Regions from separate parts of the Planomonospora corallina genome, predicted to be linked through region 1. Evidence: riboswitches for the same ligand, from Rfam matches in the RefSeq annotation. Region 1 holds a riboswitch; each other region holds the start of a gene.

Region 1 (3,799 bases):
CTGATCGGCCCGGAGATGCCGACGGTGGCGATCGTCCCCGACGACGAACTGCTGGACAAGAACCTCACCACGCTGGGCGAGATCCGCGCGCGCGGCGGGCGGGTGCTCATGGTCGGCCACCGTGTCGCCGACTCCAAGCTGGCCGACGACTGCCTGGTCGTGCCCAGGAACGAGGTCGAGCTGGACCCGATCCTGCTGGGCATCCCGCTCCAGATCTTCGCCTACCACGCCGCGGTCGCCCTGGGCCGGGACGTCGACAAGCCCCGTAACCTCGCCAAGAGCGTCACGGTGGAGTGATCCAGGCAAAAGGAACACATCCAGACAAGTCCCGACCGGTGGCGGAAAGTGATGGTGCTGTAACCTAGGGTGTCAAGGGCACCCTGGGGAAGGGGCACCTATGCACCGTAGACGGTTTTTCCGGCTCACCGCGGGGCTCGCGGTCGCCGCGGCGGGGTACGGCGCGGCGGGATGCGGCCCGGCGGGCGGCGGAGGGCCGGTCGCCGGGAGGCTCTCCATCATCGCGCCCGCGGCGCACGGGCAGGACGCCGACCTGGTCGCCCGGGCACTGGCCGAGACGGTGACCGGCGACGGGCTGGCCCTGACCGCCGAGGTGGGCAACCATCCGGGCGGCGCCGGGGCCGCCGCCCTCGCCGCCCTCGCCGCGGCCGGCGGTCCGGGCCTGCCGTTCGCCCGGGGCGGCGGCCTGCTGGTCGCAGGGATGCCGCTGGTCGCCGGAGCGGAGATCTCCGGCGCGGTCGACCTGGCCGGGGCCACGACCCCGCTCGCCCGCCTGGTCGGCGAGCGGGCGGTGCTGGCCGTCTCCGCCGGCTCGCGGCTGCGCTCCTTCGAGGACCTCGCCGGCGGGCTCCGGCGCGACCCGGCCGCGCTGGCGGTCGGCGGCCGGGCCCTGGGAAGCCCGGAGCACATCCTGTACGGAATGATCGGCAAGTGCCTCGGCGTGGACGCCCGGCTGCTCGACTACGCCGCCTACGCCACCACCGCCCAGTCCGTCGAAGCCCTCCACGCCGGGCGGGTGGCCGCCGTCCTGGGGCCGGTGCGCTCCCTGGCCGGCGAGATCGCCGCCGGGCGGCTCCGGCCGCTGGCGGTCTCCGCCCGTGAGCGGATCGACGGGATCGAGGCTCCGGCGCTCATGGAGCTCGACGTCCGACTGGAGTACAGCGACTGGCGCGGGGTGCTGGGCGGGGCGAAGATGGGCGCCGGGGACCGCGAGTCCGCCGTGGCGCTCTGCGACCGGATCGACGCCTCCCCGCGCTGGCGGGAGCTGTGCGCGGCGCACGGCTGGGAGCGTCTCTACCTGAGCGGGGACGACTTCCGCCACTGGCTGTCCACCGAGACCGAACGCACCCGGGGGGTGCTCTACGAACTCGGACTGCTGCGCCCCTCCGACACAAATTGTAGGGCCGGTTGCGTGATCCGCCCCTAGATGTAGGATCCTCCTCGTTGCTGGTTCGCCCCGTCGCGGGGCGAGGCAAGAGGGAACCCGGTGCGATTCCGGGACTGCCCCGCAGCGGTGAACGGGAACGACCGCCGTCAGTCGAGCACTGGGGAGACCTGGGAAGCGACGGCCAGTAGGAGAACGCGAACGCGACGCCCGTGAGTCCGAAGACCTGCCGGTGACGCGTGGCAGGGGAGCCGGGTCCGGCTCCCGCGGGAGGCCCGGAGCGGCCCCGCGGGAGCGCGGTGGCCGCGGCCGTCCCGCCACGGAGACAGTCCAGGGCCTCGAGGGAGGGCCCGCGGACGAGGCGGACCCGCATGCCCGAATCCGGCCACGGATCCGCCCTCCGACGCGTGCCGTCCCGCGAGAGCCGTACCCACGGGGAACGCAGCAGGCGAGGGATGCACGTGACACAGACCATGGACGGCACCGTGACCGGGGCGGCGGACGGCGCCACCGCCGCCGGCGGCGGCGCGGAGGCCCGGCGGCTGGCCATCGAGGAGGCCGCCGCCCGGGTGATCTCCGACCCGGAGAACTCCCGGATCGCCGCGGCCCTGCTGGACGGGCTGATCGCCGAGGAGGCCGCCGGGCACGGCGTGCGGACCTTCTCCGAGTCCGTCGCCGCGACCCACGCGGCCGGGCTGGTCGCCGACCGGCTGGCGGAGTTCGTCGCCGCCCACGCCGCGGAGCTGGACGCGCTGGTCCGCGAGGAGACCCGTTTCGAGTACTTCGGGCTGCGCACGGTCTACGACCGCTACCTGCTGCGCCACCCCGAGACCCGCAAGGTCCTCGAGCGCCCCCAGCACTTCTTCCTCCGGGTGGCCTGCGGCCTGTCCGAGACGGTCGCCGAGGCCGCCGAGCTGTACGGGCTCATGACGAGCCTGTCCTACCTGCCCAGCTCGCCCACCCTGTTCAACTCCGGCGCCCGCCGCCCGCAGCTGTCGTCCTGCTTCCTGCTCGACTCGCCCCGCGACGAGCTGGAGGCGATCTACGAGCGCTACGGGCAGGTGGCGCGCCTGTCGAAGTACGCCGGGGGCATCGGCGTCTCCTGGAGCCGGGTCCGCTCCCGGGGCTCGCTGATCCGCGGCACCAACGGCCACTCCAACGGGATCGTGCCGTGGCTGCGCACCCTCGACGCCAGCGTCGCCGCGGTCAACCAGGGCGGCCGGCGCAAGGGCGCGGCCTGCGTCTACCTGGAGACCTGGCACGCCGACATCGAGGAGTTCCTGGAGCTGCGCGACAACACCGGCGAGGAGGCCCGGCGCACCCACAACCTCAACCTGGCCAACTGGGTCCCCGACGAGTTCATGCGCCGGGTCGAGGCCGACGCCGACTGGTCGCTGTTCGACCCCAAGGACGTCCCGCACCTGGTCGACCTGTACGGAGAGGCGTTCGACGCCGCCTACCGGGCCGCCGAGGCCGCCGGGCAGGCCGTGCGGAGCATCCCCGCCCGCACCCTCTACGGCCGGATGATGCGCACCCTGGCCCAGACCGGCAACGGCTGGATGACCTTCAAGGACGCGGCCAACCGGACCTCCAACCAGACCGCGCTGCCCGGCAACGTCATCCACCTGTCCAACCTCTGCACCGAGATCCTCGAGGTCACCAGCGACGCCGAGACCGCCGTCTGCAACCTCGGCTCGGTCAACCTGGCCGCCCACCTGACCGGCGGCGGGGCCGGGGACGGGGCCGGCGGCGGCCTCGACTGGGCCCGGCTGCGCCGTACCGTGCGCACCGCCGTGCGCTTCCTGGACCGCACCATCGACCTGGGCTTCTACCCCACCCCGGAGGCCGAGGCCGCCAACCGGCGGTGGCGGCCGATCGGGCTGGGCGTGATGGGCCTGGCCGACGTGTTCTTCGCACTGCGCCTGCCGTTCGACTCGCGCGAGGCGCTGGAGCTGTCCACCCGGATCGCCGAGGAGATCGCGCTGGCCGCCTACGCCACCTCCGCGGACCTGGCCGCCGAGCGGGGCCGCCACCCCTCCTACGGCGCGACCCGCGCCGCGGCGGGCGTGCTCCACCCCGACCACTACGCGGGCAGCCACGGGGCGGGCCGCTCCGCGGAGTGGGCCGCGCTCCGGGAGCGGATCGCCGGGACCGGCCTGCGCAACTCGCTGCTGATCGCCATCGCGCCGACCGCCACCATCGCCTCCATCGCCGGCTGCTACGAGTGCGTCGAGCCGCAGGTGTCCAACGTCTTCAAGCGCGAGACCCTGTCGGGGGAGTTCCTCCAGGTCAACCGGTATCTCGTCCGCGACCTGGAGGAGCGCGGCCTGTGGACGGAGGAGGTCCGGGACGCGATCAAGCGGGCCGACGGCTCGGTCCAGGACATCCCGGGGATCC
Region 2 (3,799 bases), on a different contig from region 1:
GCCCGCCTCCAGGTGGGCGCCGAGCCGCCGCGCGCACTGCTCGTAGAACTCGGCCATCGCCCCGGCGTAACCGCCCGGATGGCCGGTCGTGCCCGTCGTCACCGGGTAGACGAGCTGCTCCTCGACGGCTCCCGGCGGGATGAGGGCGGCCGCGGTGCGCCGGGCGTTGGAGCTCCCGTCGGCCTTGGCGTGGTAGGCGACGACGTCGGCCTCCGCGATCAGCCGCGCGGCCTTGACCGTGACGAGCTCCGGGTCCCCGGGCCCGACCCCGACCCCGTACAGCTTCCCGGTCGTCTTCCCCGTCATTCCGCTTCCCTGGCGAGCGCGTTGAGGGCGGCGGAGGCCAGGGCCGAACCGCCCCGCCTGCCGCGGACGGTCAGGAACGGCAGGTCCAGGCCGGGGGCCGGTCCGGCGTGCTCGACCAGGGCCTGCTTGGACTCGGCGGCGCCGATGAAACCGACCGGCACGCCGATGACGGCGGCCGGCCTGGGGGCTCCGTCCAGGAGCATCTCCAGCAGGTGGAACAGGGCCGTCGGGGCGTTCCCGATCGCGACCACGGCTCCCGCCAGCCGGTCGGCCCACAGGGACACCGCCGCGGCCGAGCGGGTGGTGCCCCACTCCCGGGCGAGATCGGGGACCCGCGGGTCGCGCAGGAGGCAGAGCACCTCGTTGCCCTTGGGCAGCCGGGCGCGGGTCACCCCGGAGGCGACCATGTGCGCGTCGGTGATGATCGGCGCTCCCGCCTCCAGGGCGGCGCGGGCCGCCGGGACCAGCCGGTCGTGCACGACGAGGTCGGCGGCGAGATCGACCTGCCCGGCGGCGTGCACCATGCGGACGGCGACCTTCTCGGCGTCGGCGGGCAGGTGGGAGAAGTCGCTCTCGGCGCGGATGGTCGCGAACGAGTCCGCGTAGATCGCGGCCCCGTCCGTGACGTAGTCGAACCGCCTCGGCGGGCGAATCGGTTTCATGATCACTCCAGATCGGGAAGGATGACGCTGCGCCAGGGCGTGACGGTGATCCAGGAGGCGCGCGAGGCCAGCTCGGCCGCCTTCTTCGCGGACAGCGCGCCGCCGGGGACGGCCAGGTGCTCGGCCCGGCGCCCGTCGTCCTGGGGGATGCAGCCGAAGGGCGGGGCCGGGGTGACGGCACGGGTCCGCGGATCGCGGGGCCGCCCGGGGCCGAGCAGCTCCCGCCCGGCCCCGGGCAGCTCGTCCACGTGCCAGGCGGCCCGGGGCCCGTGCCCCCGGACGCCGAGGAACCTCCGGGCCAGCTCCGTCAGGGCCGCCGGGGCCTCGTCCGGGCCGACGACCGGTCCCCACAGGCCGGTGCCCGCCCTCAGCTGGACGTGTGAGGCGTCCAGCGCGACCAGCCCGGCGTCGAGACGGCGGGAGGACACGTCCCCCCGGCCGTCGTCGAGGCAGAACAGGAACTTGCCGGGCAGGCCGGCGAGCGCGGGGTCGGCGCAGAGCAGCCGGTCGAGCTCGGCGGCGACCGGCCGCAGGTCCGCGCGCCCCCCGGCCAGGCCGGTCAGCGGCGAGACCATGATGTTGCGCACGCGGTCGTGGGAGGGGCTGGGGAGCAGCCCGGTGGCGCGCACGGCCTCGGCCACCTCGGGAGCGAGGCGGCCGCCGGTGTGCGCCAGCCCGCGGATCTGCACGTTGGCCCGGCTGGTCAGGTACAGGACGCCGTCGCCGGACTCCTCGGCGATCCGGGCGAGCCGTCGCAGCGCGCCGGCGTCGACGCGGCCGCCGACGAGACGCAGCCTGACGAGGGCTCCGTCTTCGGCGATCCAGGGTCTCAGCACTCCGGGGCAACGATCGGCACGGTCGCGAATCACGGGCGTCATGGTGCCACAAAGACGTAGATACTCCGCCGAAGGGACGTAATGGGCACTGGTAGGGTGGCCACCGCCTTGGTGATCGGGAAGCCGGTGCGAATCCGGCGCGGCCCTCGCCACTGTGAACGCCGAGTCGTACGACCCGCGCCGATGAGCCCCGCTCATCGGGGCCACTGGACAGCAGGTCCGGGAAGGCCGGTCGTGCGGCGCCGACGCGTGAGCCAGGAGACCGGCCGGGGCGTGGCATGTTTCCACGAGGGTCTGGAAGTGAGAATGCGCAGTCGACCGTCCCTGCCCGGCACCGCCCGGTCCGTCCCCGCACCGGGACGGGGCGCCGTGCCGTGGCGCACGTGCTGACCGGGGAGTCCCGCGGCCACGCCGGCCGTACCGCCACCGTGCTGGTGGGGATGTCCGCGGCGGAGGCCGCCCGCAGGAGCGAGCTGCTCCGGCTGGCGGCCGGGCTGCCGGAGGCCTCGGTCGCCTTCCTGCAACTTGCCGACCCCTCGCTGAGCCGGGAGCTCACCCGCCTGGCCGACCTGGGCTGCGCCAGGATCGTCATGATCGGCGTCTCCTTCGATCGGCTGGCTCCGGGCGGGTCGTGGCTGCGGCGGATCGCCGGGCACTGGCTGCGGCAGCGCCGGGACGGCGCGCCGTCCCTGCTGCCGGGCCCGGACCTGCTGCGGTCGCCGGACCCGGACCGCGCGGCGGGGATCCTGGCCGAGGCACTGGACTCCGCCTCACCGGTCACCGGCGGTGAGGCCGGGCTGGAGAGCGCGGCCTGGGACCGCGTCCCCGGCCACCGCCACCAGGTGTTCGTCTGCCGGGGCCCGCGCTGCACCGCCAAGGGCGCGGACGCCACGGCCGAGGCGCTGGTCCTGGGCCTGATGGGCGCGGGCCTCACCGACGACGACGTCCTGGTGACCCACACCGGCTGCCAGTTCCCGTGCAACCACGCGCCGGTCGTGAGCGTGCAGCCCGGCGACGTCTGGTACGGCCGCGTCGACGCCGGGGCCGTACGCGAGATCGTCACAGGTCACCTCCTGGACGGGCGCCCGCCCGCCCGCCACCGGCTCGAACGCTCCCCGCTCCCGCCTCGCCCCCGAGGAGAATCATGACGCGCATCGCCCTGCTGTCCACGTCCGACACCGACCTGCTCTCGGCCCGCGCGTCCGGCGCCGACTACGCCCTCGGCAACCCCTCCCGCCTCGACGTCGGCGCGGACCTGCCCGGGCTGCTCGACGGCGCGGAGATCGTGGTCGTGCGCATCCTCGGCACGGCGCGCTCCTGGCAGGACGGGCTCGACGCGGTCGCCGCCCGGGGCGTGCCGTTCGTCGTGCTCGGCGGCGAGCAGACCCCGGACGCCGCGCTGATGAGCCTGTCGGCCGAGCGCCTCGGCGCCCCCGCCGAGGCCCACCGCTACCTGGCCCAGGGCGGTCCGGCGAACCTGGCGAACCTGCACGCCTTCCTGACGGACACGGTGCTGCTCACCGGCGTCGGCTTCGAGCCCCCGGCCGTCATCCCCGACTGGGGCCGCCCGGAGCGGACCTCCCCGCCGGGCGACCTGCCGCGGATCGGCGTCCTGTACTACCGGGCCCACGAGACGAGCGGCAACAACGCGTTCGCGCACGCCCTGGCCGACGCGATCGACGCGACGGGCGAGGCCGCCGGGATCCCGCTCTACGTCTCCTCGCTCCGCGCCGCCTCCGACGACCTCTACGCCGAGCTGGCCGCCTTCGACGCGCTGATCGTCACGGTGCTGGCCGCGGGCGGCACCGCCCCGGCCACCGCGAGCGCGGGAGGCGACGACGAGGCGTGGGACGTCGAGCGCATGCGGGCCCTGGACGTCCCCGTCCTCCAGGGCCTGTGCCTGACCTCCTCCCGCGAGGCGTGGGAGTCCTCCGACGACGGCGTCTCGCCCCTGGACTCCGCCACCCAGATCGCCATCCCCGAGTTCGACGGGCG
Region 3 (3,799 bases), on a different contig from region 1:
GCCGGGGCCCGCTGCCCGCCGCGGTGGCCGCGGCCTGAGCCGCCCGCCCCGAGCGGCCGACGCTCCCCTGTACGGCCCGCACCCGCCGCGCCGCCGGCCGGGCGCTCCCCGTACGGCCCGCACCCGCCGCGGTGGTCGCACGGGCGGTCCCCGGTACGGCGGCCGGGCCGGGGACAGAGGCGCGGATCAGGGACACGGACCGGGATCAGGGGCAGGTCAGGGGCACAGGCCGGAGTCAGGGGCAGGAGACGAGCTCCTCGGCCACCAGCCCGGCGCCGATCCCCATCAGCCAGACGTCCTTGGCGATCGCGTTGCCCTCCGGGGTGGGACGCAGGCTCCCCTCCTGCCGCAGTCCCGGTGTCTTGAGGTACAGGCCGAGCAGTCCTCCGGCGAAGGCCGTGAGCGCGAGGCCGGCCAGCAGCGACGGCACGACGGGGACGAGCAGCGCCGCGCCGAGCGCGATCTCGGCCCTGGACAGCAGCCGGGTGAACTCCTCGGGGTCCATGTCCGCGAGGAACGGGTAGGTCCCCGCCGCCATCCCGTGGAGCCCGGTGGCCGTCTCCCTGTCGGCGGAGCCCTTGGCCAGTCCCGAGTTCAGGATGATCGCCCCGGCGGCGGACCGGGCCGGGATCTGGTGGGCACGGGCCAGGATTCTCATGATCAGTCCTTCCGGTGGTGGATCGGACCCGAACCCCGTTTCCTACCCGCCCGCCGCTGCCCCTTCCGGTCCCGCCGGTAGTGCTTTGCGAGATCCCCCTTGACCGACCTCCGCTCCCGGCTCCCACCGCCGGCCCGGCCGGCGGCCGGTCAGACCGGGGCGTTCCAGGTGAGGATCACCGGCCGGCCGTGCTCGAAGCCGAGACGCGAGTAGGTGCCGGTGTCCAGCCGGAGGAAACGGCCCTCCTCGGGATCCTGGCCGATCCAGCGGGCGGCCAGGATCCGCAGGTAGTGGCCGTGGGCGACCAGCGCGACCGCGCCGGTGGCCGCCCGGGCGCGCTCGAGGACCCGGTCGGCGCGGGCGCCGACCTGCGCGATGCTCTCGCCGGGGTGCGCGGCGTCGCCGGGGACGACGCCGTCGCGCCACAGGTACCAGTCGGGGCGGGTCTCGCGGATCGTCGCGGTGGTGATGCCCTCGTAGCCTCCGTAGTCCCACTCCCACATGTCCGGGTCGGTCTCGTAGCGGTCCAGCCCGGCGAGCTCGGCCGTCCGGCGGGCCCGCAGGGCCGGGCTGACCAGCACCAGGCCGAAGCGCCTGCCGGAGATCAGCGGGGCGAGCGCCCGCGCCTCGTCCTCGCCCCGGAGTGTCAGCGGCATGTCGGTGCGGCCGGTGTGCCGCCGGTCCCGGCTCCACTCGGTCTCGCCGTGCCGGAGCAGAATCATCTCGTCCATGGTGGGTCCATCATGCCGTCTCGGCTCCCGCGGACCCCGGGCGAGGGTGCCTCCGGGCCTCCGCGCGCCCCGGGAGCGCCGCGGTGACAGGGGTGCGGGAGGGGTGCGGCAGAGGTGCGGTCCGGCCGGCAGGCCGGTCAGACGCGTCCGGATGCCGGGGGAGTTGGTACCGTTTGTCCGACGCGCAGTGTGTAGCGAAGTCCGGTGCGAGTCCGGCGCTGTCCCGCAACTGTCATGGCCTCCGGGCCGAGCCAGGTCGCCTGCCACCGCGCCGACGCCGTCGACCCTCGCGGAAAAGGGTGGCCCGTCGCGTTCTCGCGGGTCCTCGGTTCCAGCAAGTGAAAGGACCTCCCCGTGCGGCCCGTACGCACCGCCTTCGCGGGCGCTCTCCTGGGTGTGCTGACCCTGGCCGGTTGCGGCCAGAGCGCCACCACCGCCTCTCCGAGCACCTCCTCTTCCTCCTCCGGAGCTCCTTCCGCCGCCGCGCCGGGCTTCCCGGTCACGGTCGAGGCGGGCAACGGCTCCGTCACCATCGGCGCGCGGCCCGAGCGCATCGTCTCCCTCTCGCCCACCGCCACCGAGGCCCTCTTCGCCGTCGGCGCCGGGTCCCAGGTCGTCGCGGTGGACGACCAGTCCAACCACCCCGCCGAGGCGCCCAGGACCGACCTGTCCGGCTTCAAGCCGAACGCGGAGGCGGTCATCGCGCACAAGCCCGACCTGGTCGTGCTCGCCACGGACACCGACGGCATCGTCGCCAAGCTGACCAAGGTCGGCGTCCCGGTGCTGCTGGAGCCCGCCGCCGCCAAGCTCGACGACGCCTACGACCAGATCGCCGACCTGGGCGCGGCCACCGGCAACGCCGCCGGGGCCGAGCAGGTCGTGGCCGGCATGAAGAAGAAGATCGAGGAGGCCGTGGCCGCCGCGCCCAAGGACGCGAAGCTGACCTACTACCACGAGCTGGACACCACGCCCTACTCGGTGACCTCCACCACCTTCGTCGGCCAGGTCTACTCCCTGTTCGGCCTGACCAACATCGCCGACAAGGCCCCGGACCTGGCCGGCGGCTACCCCAAGCTCTCGGCGGAGTTCGTCGCCCAGGCCGACCCCGACCTGATCTTCCTGGCCGACACCAAGTGCTGCGGGCAGTCCGGGGAGACCCTCGCCAAGCGCCCCGGCTGGTCCAAGCTCTCCGCCGTCACCGGCGACCGGGTGATCGCCCTCGACGACGACATCGCCTCCCGCTGGGGACCGCGCGTCGCCGACCTCGTCCAGCAGGTCGGCGAGGCCGTGGGCAAGGCCGCGGCGAAGTAGGTGACCCCGCCGCCCCGCCGCGCCGGCGCGGCCGGCCGCACCGAGGACCGGGTCCCGGCCGCGGGGGAGGACCCGGTCCTCCCCCGCGCCGACGGGTCTCCGGCCGCGGATCCCGCAGCGCCCGCCGAGCTCGCAGAGCCGGCAGCCTGTGGGCCTTCGGCCGCGGAGCCCCCAGCCGGCGGATCTTCCGCCGGTGGGTCTTCCGCCGGCGGACCTTCCTCCGGCGCCCCGCGGCGGGCGGCCGGGCTGCGGCCCGGGCCGCTCGCGCTCGCGCTCGGCGCCCTGCTGGCCGCCGTGGTCGCCGGGCTGCTGGGCGGAGCGGCCGGCATCACCCCCCGGCAGGTCGTGCTGCAGCTGGCCGACTGGCTCCCGCTGGTCTCCGCCGACGCCGGGCTCACCCCCGTCGAGCAGAACCTGCTGCTGGAGCTGCGCCTGCCCCGGGTCCTGCTCGGCGCGGTCGTCGGCGGCCTGCTCGCCCTCGCCGGGGCCGCCTACCAGGGCGTGTTCCGCAACCCGCTCGCCGACCCCTACCTGCTGGGCGCCGCCGCGGGCGCCGGGCTCACGACCACGGCGGCGATCGTCTTCCTGGAGGGGAACGACGTCTCCCTCGTCATCCCGGTCGCGGCCTTCACCGGGGCCGTGGGCGGCGTGCTGCTCGCCTACGCCCTGGGCAACGTCGCGGGCCGAGGCGGCGGGACCGCCACCCTGGTCCTCGCCGGGGTCGCCGTCTCGTCCTTCTTCACCGCCGGCCAGACGTTCGTGCAGCAGCTCGGCGTCGACGAGCTCGAACGCATCTACGCCTGGATGCTCGGCGACGTCGGCGGAGGCTGGGAGAAGCTCACCCTCGTCGCCCCCTACGCGGCCGTCTCGGCGGGCGTGCTGCTCCTGCACGGGCGGGTGCTCGACGTGCTCTCCGTCGGCGACGACGAGGCCGCCAGCCTCGGCCTGCACGCCGCCCGGGCCCGGCTCGCCGTCCTGCTCGCCGCCTCCCTGGCCACCGCCGCGGCCGTGGCCGTCAGCGGGCTGATCGGCTTCGTCGGCATCGTCGTCCCGCACGTCGTGCGCCGCCTGGCCGGCGGCTCCTACCGGGTCGTGCTCC
Region 4 (3,799 bases), on a different contig from region 1:
ATCTCCCGGAACGCCGCCCGGGCCTGCGCCCTGGAGGGGGTGCCCCTGCTCCGGCTGGAGCGTCCGGGCTGGGAGGCGGCGCCGGGAAGCGACTCCTGGAACTGGGTCGGCACCCATGAGGAGGCCGCCGCGACCGCGGCGCGGCTCGGGCGTGCGCCGTTCCTGACGACCGGACGTCAGACGCTCGGGTGCTTCCTCGGGCCGCTGGCGGAGGCGAGGGCGGTGGTGCGGGTCGTCGATCCGCCCGAGGTGGAACTGCCCCGGCCGTGGACGCTGCTGAGGAGCCGGGGACCGTACACCCTGGACGGCGAGCGGGAACTGCTGCGCCGGTACGGGTGCGACGTGCTGGTCACGAAGGACTCGGGCGGCGGGCACACCTGGCCGAAGATGCTGGCGGCCGGGGAGCTGGGCCTGGCCGTCGTCGTCGTGCGGCGGGAGAGCCGGACCGCCGGCGTGGACGTGGTCGGTGACCACGTCGCGGCCGGCGGCTGGCTCGCCGAGCGGGGGCTGGCCTGACCGGGGCGGGACCTCCCGGCGGGCCGCGCCCGCCGCTTCAGGCCCGGACGCTCTCGATGAGCTCCCGCCGGGCCGCCGCGGCCCGGGCGGTCCGCCGGACCAGCCCGCTGAGCACCACGGTGAGCGTGCCCCACAGCACGATCTGGGTGATCAGCGAGGAGAACCGGAAACTCCACAGGACGGTGGCCGGGAAGTCGCCGGGGATCTCGTCGAAGGCCGGCAGCGCCAGGCCGGCGGCCGTCACGAGGACGAGCCAGCCGACGGCCGGGACCACGGACGCGAGCCAGCCGTCTCCCCGCCTGGCCAGCCGGGAGCCGAGCACCACCGCGCCGACGGCGAGCAGCACCGAGACCGCCTGGAAGCCGAAGTAGGCGGCGGTGCGTGCCCCGATGGTGTCGCCGCTGCCCGTCGCGGGCGGGTTCGGCGGGTACTTGGCCCAGGTCGCGAGCGCGAACGCCACGAAACCCGCCACCGCGACGAGGGCCGTGGACGCGGCGGGGCTCAGCCGGCCGAGACGTCCGAGGGCGAAGGCCGCGGCGAGCCCGACGACGCCGCCCAGCGCGACACCGATGACGATGGTCGCGGTGGCGAGCCCGGCGGTGGACTGCTGCGCCCGGCTGACGCCTCCCTCGTCACCATGACTGTGACCGCCGTCGCGGGCGTCGTCGTGGTCATGGGCGTTGCCGTGGCCGTGCGCGCGGGCACCTTCCCCGTGCGCGTGGCCGGAGGCGGCGGCCTCCTCGAGGGCGATGGCGCTCTCGATGGAGGGTTCGCCGAAGACGTAGGCGGCGCCGAAGGCCAGGATTCCGGCGACGAATCCGGCGATCAGGCCATGGATGAGAAAAGTCCGAGGACTCATGTCCTGCTCCTGGTGCACGAAGGCGGCCCGGGCGCGCCTGGAGCGCCCGGGCATGGCGGCGAGCCGGTCACCCGGTGGGGCGCCGCCTCAGTGGCAGGGGTAGCCGAGCAGGTGACGGCCGTCGTGCACCCACTCGTGGACGTCGCTGCCGGCCAGGAGGGAGAGGGCGCCCTGTTCGGCGCCGACGAAGAAGACGGCGATGGCCGCCAGGAGCGTGAAGAAGAACGCCCACGGAGCCAGCGCGGAGAGGGGGAGCTTGGGGATGTCCAGCTCAGGGCCGGCCACGGATGCGTGCGACATGAGACCTCCGTCAAGGGATGCAGCGTCCCGCTGGATGGAACCCGCCCGGAGGGTCTGACTTCGCCGGAGAACGGCGTCACAGTAGCGCGACTGTGTCGGATTTCCACCGACTTCCTCGCGGACGATATAAAAAAATCTTACATTTTACCCGAATATTGGTCAATTACCCCAGAGGTGCTGTTCGCTGGGTGGCGCGCGCCGAGGGCGTGGCGGTGCACCGCGGCGGCGAACCGCCGGGCCATGGCCGGATGACCGGCCCAGTGCGTGTGCAGGTAGGAGGCGTGCACCGTCGGCGCCCCGCGGGGGCGGACGCTGAACCCCTCCGGGGAGCCGTCGACGACCCAGGCCGCGTCCCGGCCGGCGCCCGGTCCGGCCACGGTCCGGTGGAACTCGTGGCCCGTGACCCGGTCGCCCGCGCCGGCCAGCAGGGTGTCCCGCGGCGCGGCGGCCTCCCGGTACCCGAGGGTCAGCCGGGGGGACATCCGGGTCTCGCTCTCCAGCACGCCCACCATCGGCTCGCCGTCCAGGGCGCGGCTCAGGTAGAGCAGTCCGGCGCACTCGGCGACGATCGGGACCCCGCGGCCCGCCGCGTGCCCGACCGCCTCGCGCAGCGCGGAGTTGGCGCTCAGCTCGCCCGCGTGCACCTCGGGGAAGCCGCCGCCGAGATAGACGCCGCAGACGCCGTCGGGCAGCCCGGGATCGGTGAGCGGGTCGAACGGCACGACCTCGCACCCGGCCGCCCGCAGCAGCTCCTCGGTCTCGCTGTAGCGGAAGGTGAACGCCCGGCCGCCGGCGACCGCCACGACGGGCCGCAGCGCGCTGGGCGGCGGGCAGACCTCGGCCGCCGACCAGGGGAGGGCGCCGATCGGGGAGGCCCGGCGGGCCAGGGCGACGATCCGCCGGAGGTCGACCTTCGCGGCGATCCGCGCCGCCAGCCGCTCCAGGCCGGCGGCGGCGTCCTGCCGCTCCGCGGCGGGGACGAGCCCGAGATGGCGGGAGGGGACGGCGAGCCGCTCGTCCCGGTGGAGCACCCCCAGCACGGGCACCCCCGTCGGGGCGAGGGCCCGGCACACCTCCTCGGCGTGCCGCGCCGAGCCCGCCTTGTTCAGGATGACGCCGGCGACGTCCAGCTCCGGGCCGTAGGCGACCATGCCCTGGACGACGGCCGCGATCGACCGGGAGGCGTGGGAGACGTCGACCACGAGGACGACCGGGGAGCCGGTGACGGCGGCGACGTGGGCGGTGGAGGCGAAACCGTCCCCGCCGATCCGGCCGTCGTAGAGTCCCATGACCCCCTCGATGACGGCGAGGTCGGCGCCGCGCGCCCCGGCCAGCAGCAGCGGGGCCAGCAGGTGCTCGCCGACCAGGTGCGCGTCGAGGTTGCGGCCCGGCCGTCCCGTCGCCAGCGCGTGGTATCCGGGGTCGATGTAGTCGGGGCCGACCTTGTGCCCCGACACCGTGTGCCCGGCCGCGCGCAGGGCGGCCATGAGGCCCGTCGCGACGGTGGTCTTGCCGTGGCCGGAGGCGGGAGCGGCGATGACCAGGCGCGGCAGGTCTACCATTCGATGCCCCGCTGGCCCTTCTGCCCGGCGTCCATCGGATGCCTGACCTTCGTCATCTCCGTGACCAGGTCGGCGGCCTCCAGCAGCCGCGGATGGGCGCGCCGCCCCGTCACGACCACGTGCTGGCGCCCGGGCCGGTCGGCGAGGGTCGCGAGGACGTCGTCGAGGTCGACCCAGCCCCAGTCCAGCGGGTAGGTGAACTCGTCGAGGACGTACAGGTCATGGGCCTGCGCCGCGAGCCGGCGCTTGATCTCCGCCCATCCCTCGGCGGCGTCGGCCGCGTGGTCGGCCTCCGTGCCCCGGGTGCGCGACCACGACCAGCCCGAGCCCATCTTGTGCCACTCGACGGGGCCGCCCTCGCCCGTCTCGGCGTGCAGCCGGCCGAGCCGCTCCAGCACGCTCTGCTCGCCCACCCGCCACTTGGCGGACTTGACGAACTGGAACACCCCGATGTTCCAGCCCTGGTTCCAGCCGCGCATGGCCAGGCCGAACGCGGCGGTCGACTTCCCCTTCCCGTCGCCGGTGTGCACCATGAGCAGCGGGCGGTTGCGCCGCTGCCGGG

The links. Region 1 has a riboswitch for cobalamin ahead of ACFOWE_RS00945 (ribonucleoside-diphosphate reductase subunit alpha). Riboswitches for the same ligand answer to the same signal wherever they lie in the genome.
Region 2: it holds a riboswitch for cobalamin, as region 1 does, so the genes downstream of both, ACFOWE_RS12165 ((2Fe-2S) ferredoxin domain-containing protein) here and ACFOWE_RS00945 (ribonucleoside-diphosphate reductase subunit alpha) in region 1, are expected to answer to the same signal.
Region 3: it holds a riboswitch for cobalamin, as region 1 does, so the genes downstream of both, ACFOWE_RS15165 (ABC transporter substrate-binding protein) here and ACFOWE_RS00945 (ribonucleoside-diphosphate reductase subunit alpha) in region 1, are expected to answer to the same signal.
Region 4: it holds a riboswitch for cobalamin, as region 1 does, so the genes downstream of both, ACFOWE_RS12120 (CbtB domain-containing protein) here and ACFOWE_RS00945 (ribonucleoside-diphosphate reductase subunit alpha) in region 1, are expected to answer to the same signal.

The regions. Positions count from the first base shown of each region.
Region 1 covers NZ_JBHSBM010000005.1:55,872-59,670, reverse strand. Annotated here, with positions in the region: gene glmS (glutamine--fructose-6-phosphate transaminase (isomerizing)) at 1-297, shown strand, start outside; gene ACFOWE_RS00950 (Bug family tripartite tricarboxylate transporter substrate binding protein) at 398-1,444, shown strand; cobalamin riboswitch at 1,449-1,650, shown strand; gene ACFOWE_RS00945 (ribonucleoside-diphosphate reductase subunit alpha) at 1,864-3,799, shown strand, end outside.
Region 2 covers NZ_JBHSBM010000016.1:218,292-222,090, forward strand. Annotated here, with positions in the region: gene ACFOWE_RS12150 (precorrin-2 C(20)-methyltransferase) at 1-306, opposite strand, end outside; gene ACFOWE_RS12155 (precorrin-8X methylmutase) at 303-971, opposite strand; gene ACFOWE_RS12160 (nitrite reductase) at 971-1,804, opposite strand; cobalamin riboswitch at 1,877-2,089, shown strand; gene ACFOWE_RS12165 ((2Fe-2S) ferredoxin domain-containing protein) at 2,179-2,952, shown strand; gene cobN (cobaltochelatase subunit CobN) at 2,946-3,799, shown strand, end outside.
Region 3 covers NZ_JBHSBM010000017.1:432,411-436,209, forward strand. Annotated here, with positions in the region: gene ACFOWE_RS15150 (hypothetical protein) at 1-38, shown strand, start outside; gene ACFOWE_RS15155 (hypothetical protein) at 236-658, opposite strand; gene ACFOWE_RS15160 (histidine phosphatase family protein) at 808-1,389, opposite strand; cobalamin riboswitch at 1,537-1,671, shown strand; gene ACFOWE_RS15165 (ABC transporter substrate-binding protein) at 1,744-2,700, shown strand; gene ACFOWE_RS15170 (FecCD family ABC transporter permease) at 2,986-3,799, shown strand, end outside.
Region 4 covers NZ_JBHSBM010000016.1:208,692-212,490, forward strand. Annotated here, with positions in the region: gene ACFOWE_RS12110 (cobalt-precorrin-6A reductase) at 1-516, shown strand, start outside; gene ACFOWE_RS12115 (CbtA family protein) at 554-1,375, opposite strand; gene ACFOWE_RS12120 (CbtB domain-containing protein) at 1,463-1,675, opposite strand; adenosylcobalamin (AdoCbl) riboswitch at 1,693-1,811, opposite strand; gene ACFOWE_RS12125 (cobyrinate a,c-diamide synthase) at 1,813-3,237, opposite strand; gene cobO (cob(I)yrinic acid a,c-diamide adenosyltransferase) at 3,231-3,799, opposite strand, start outside.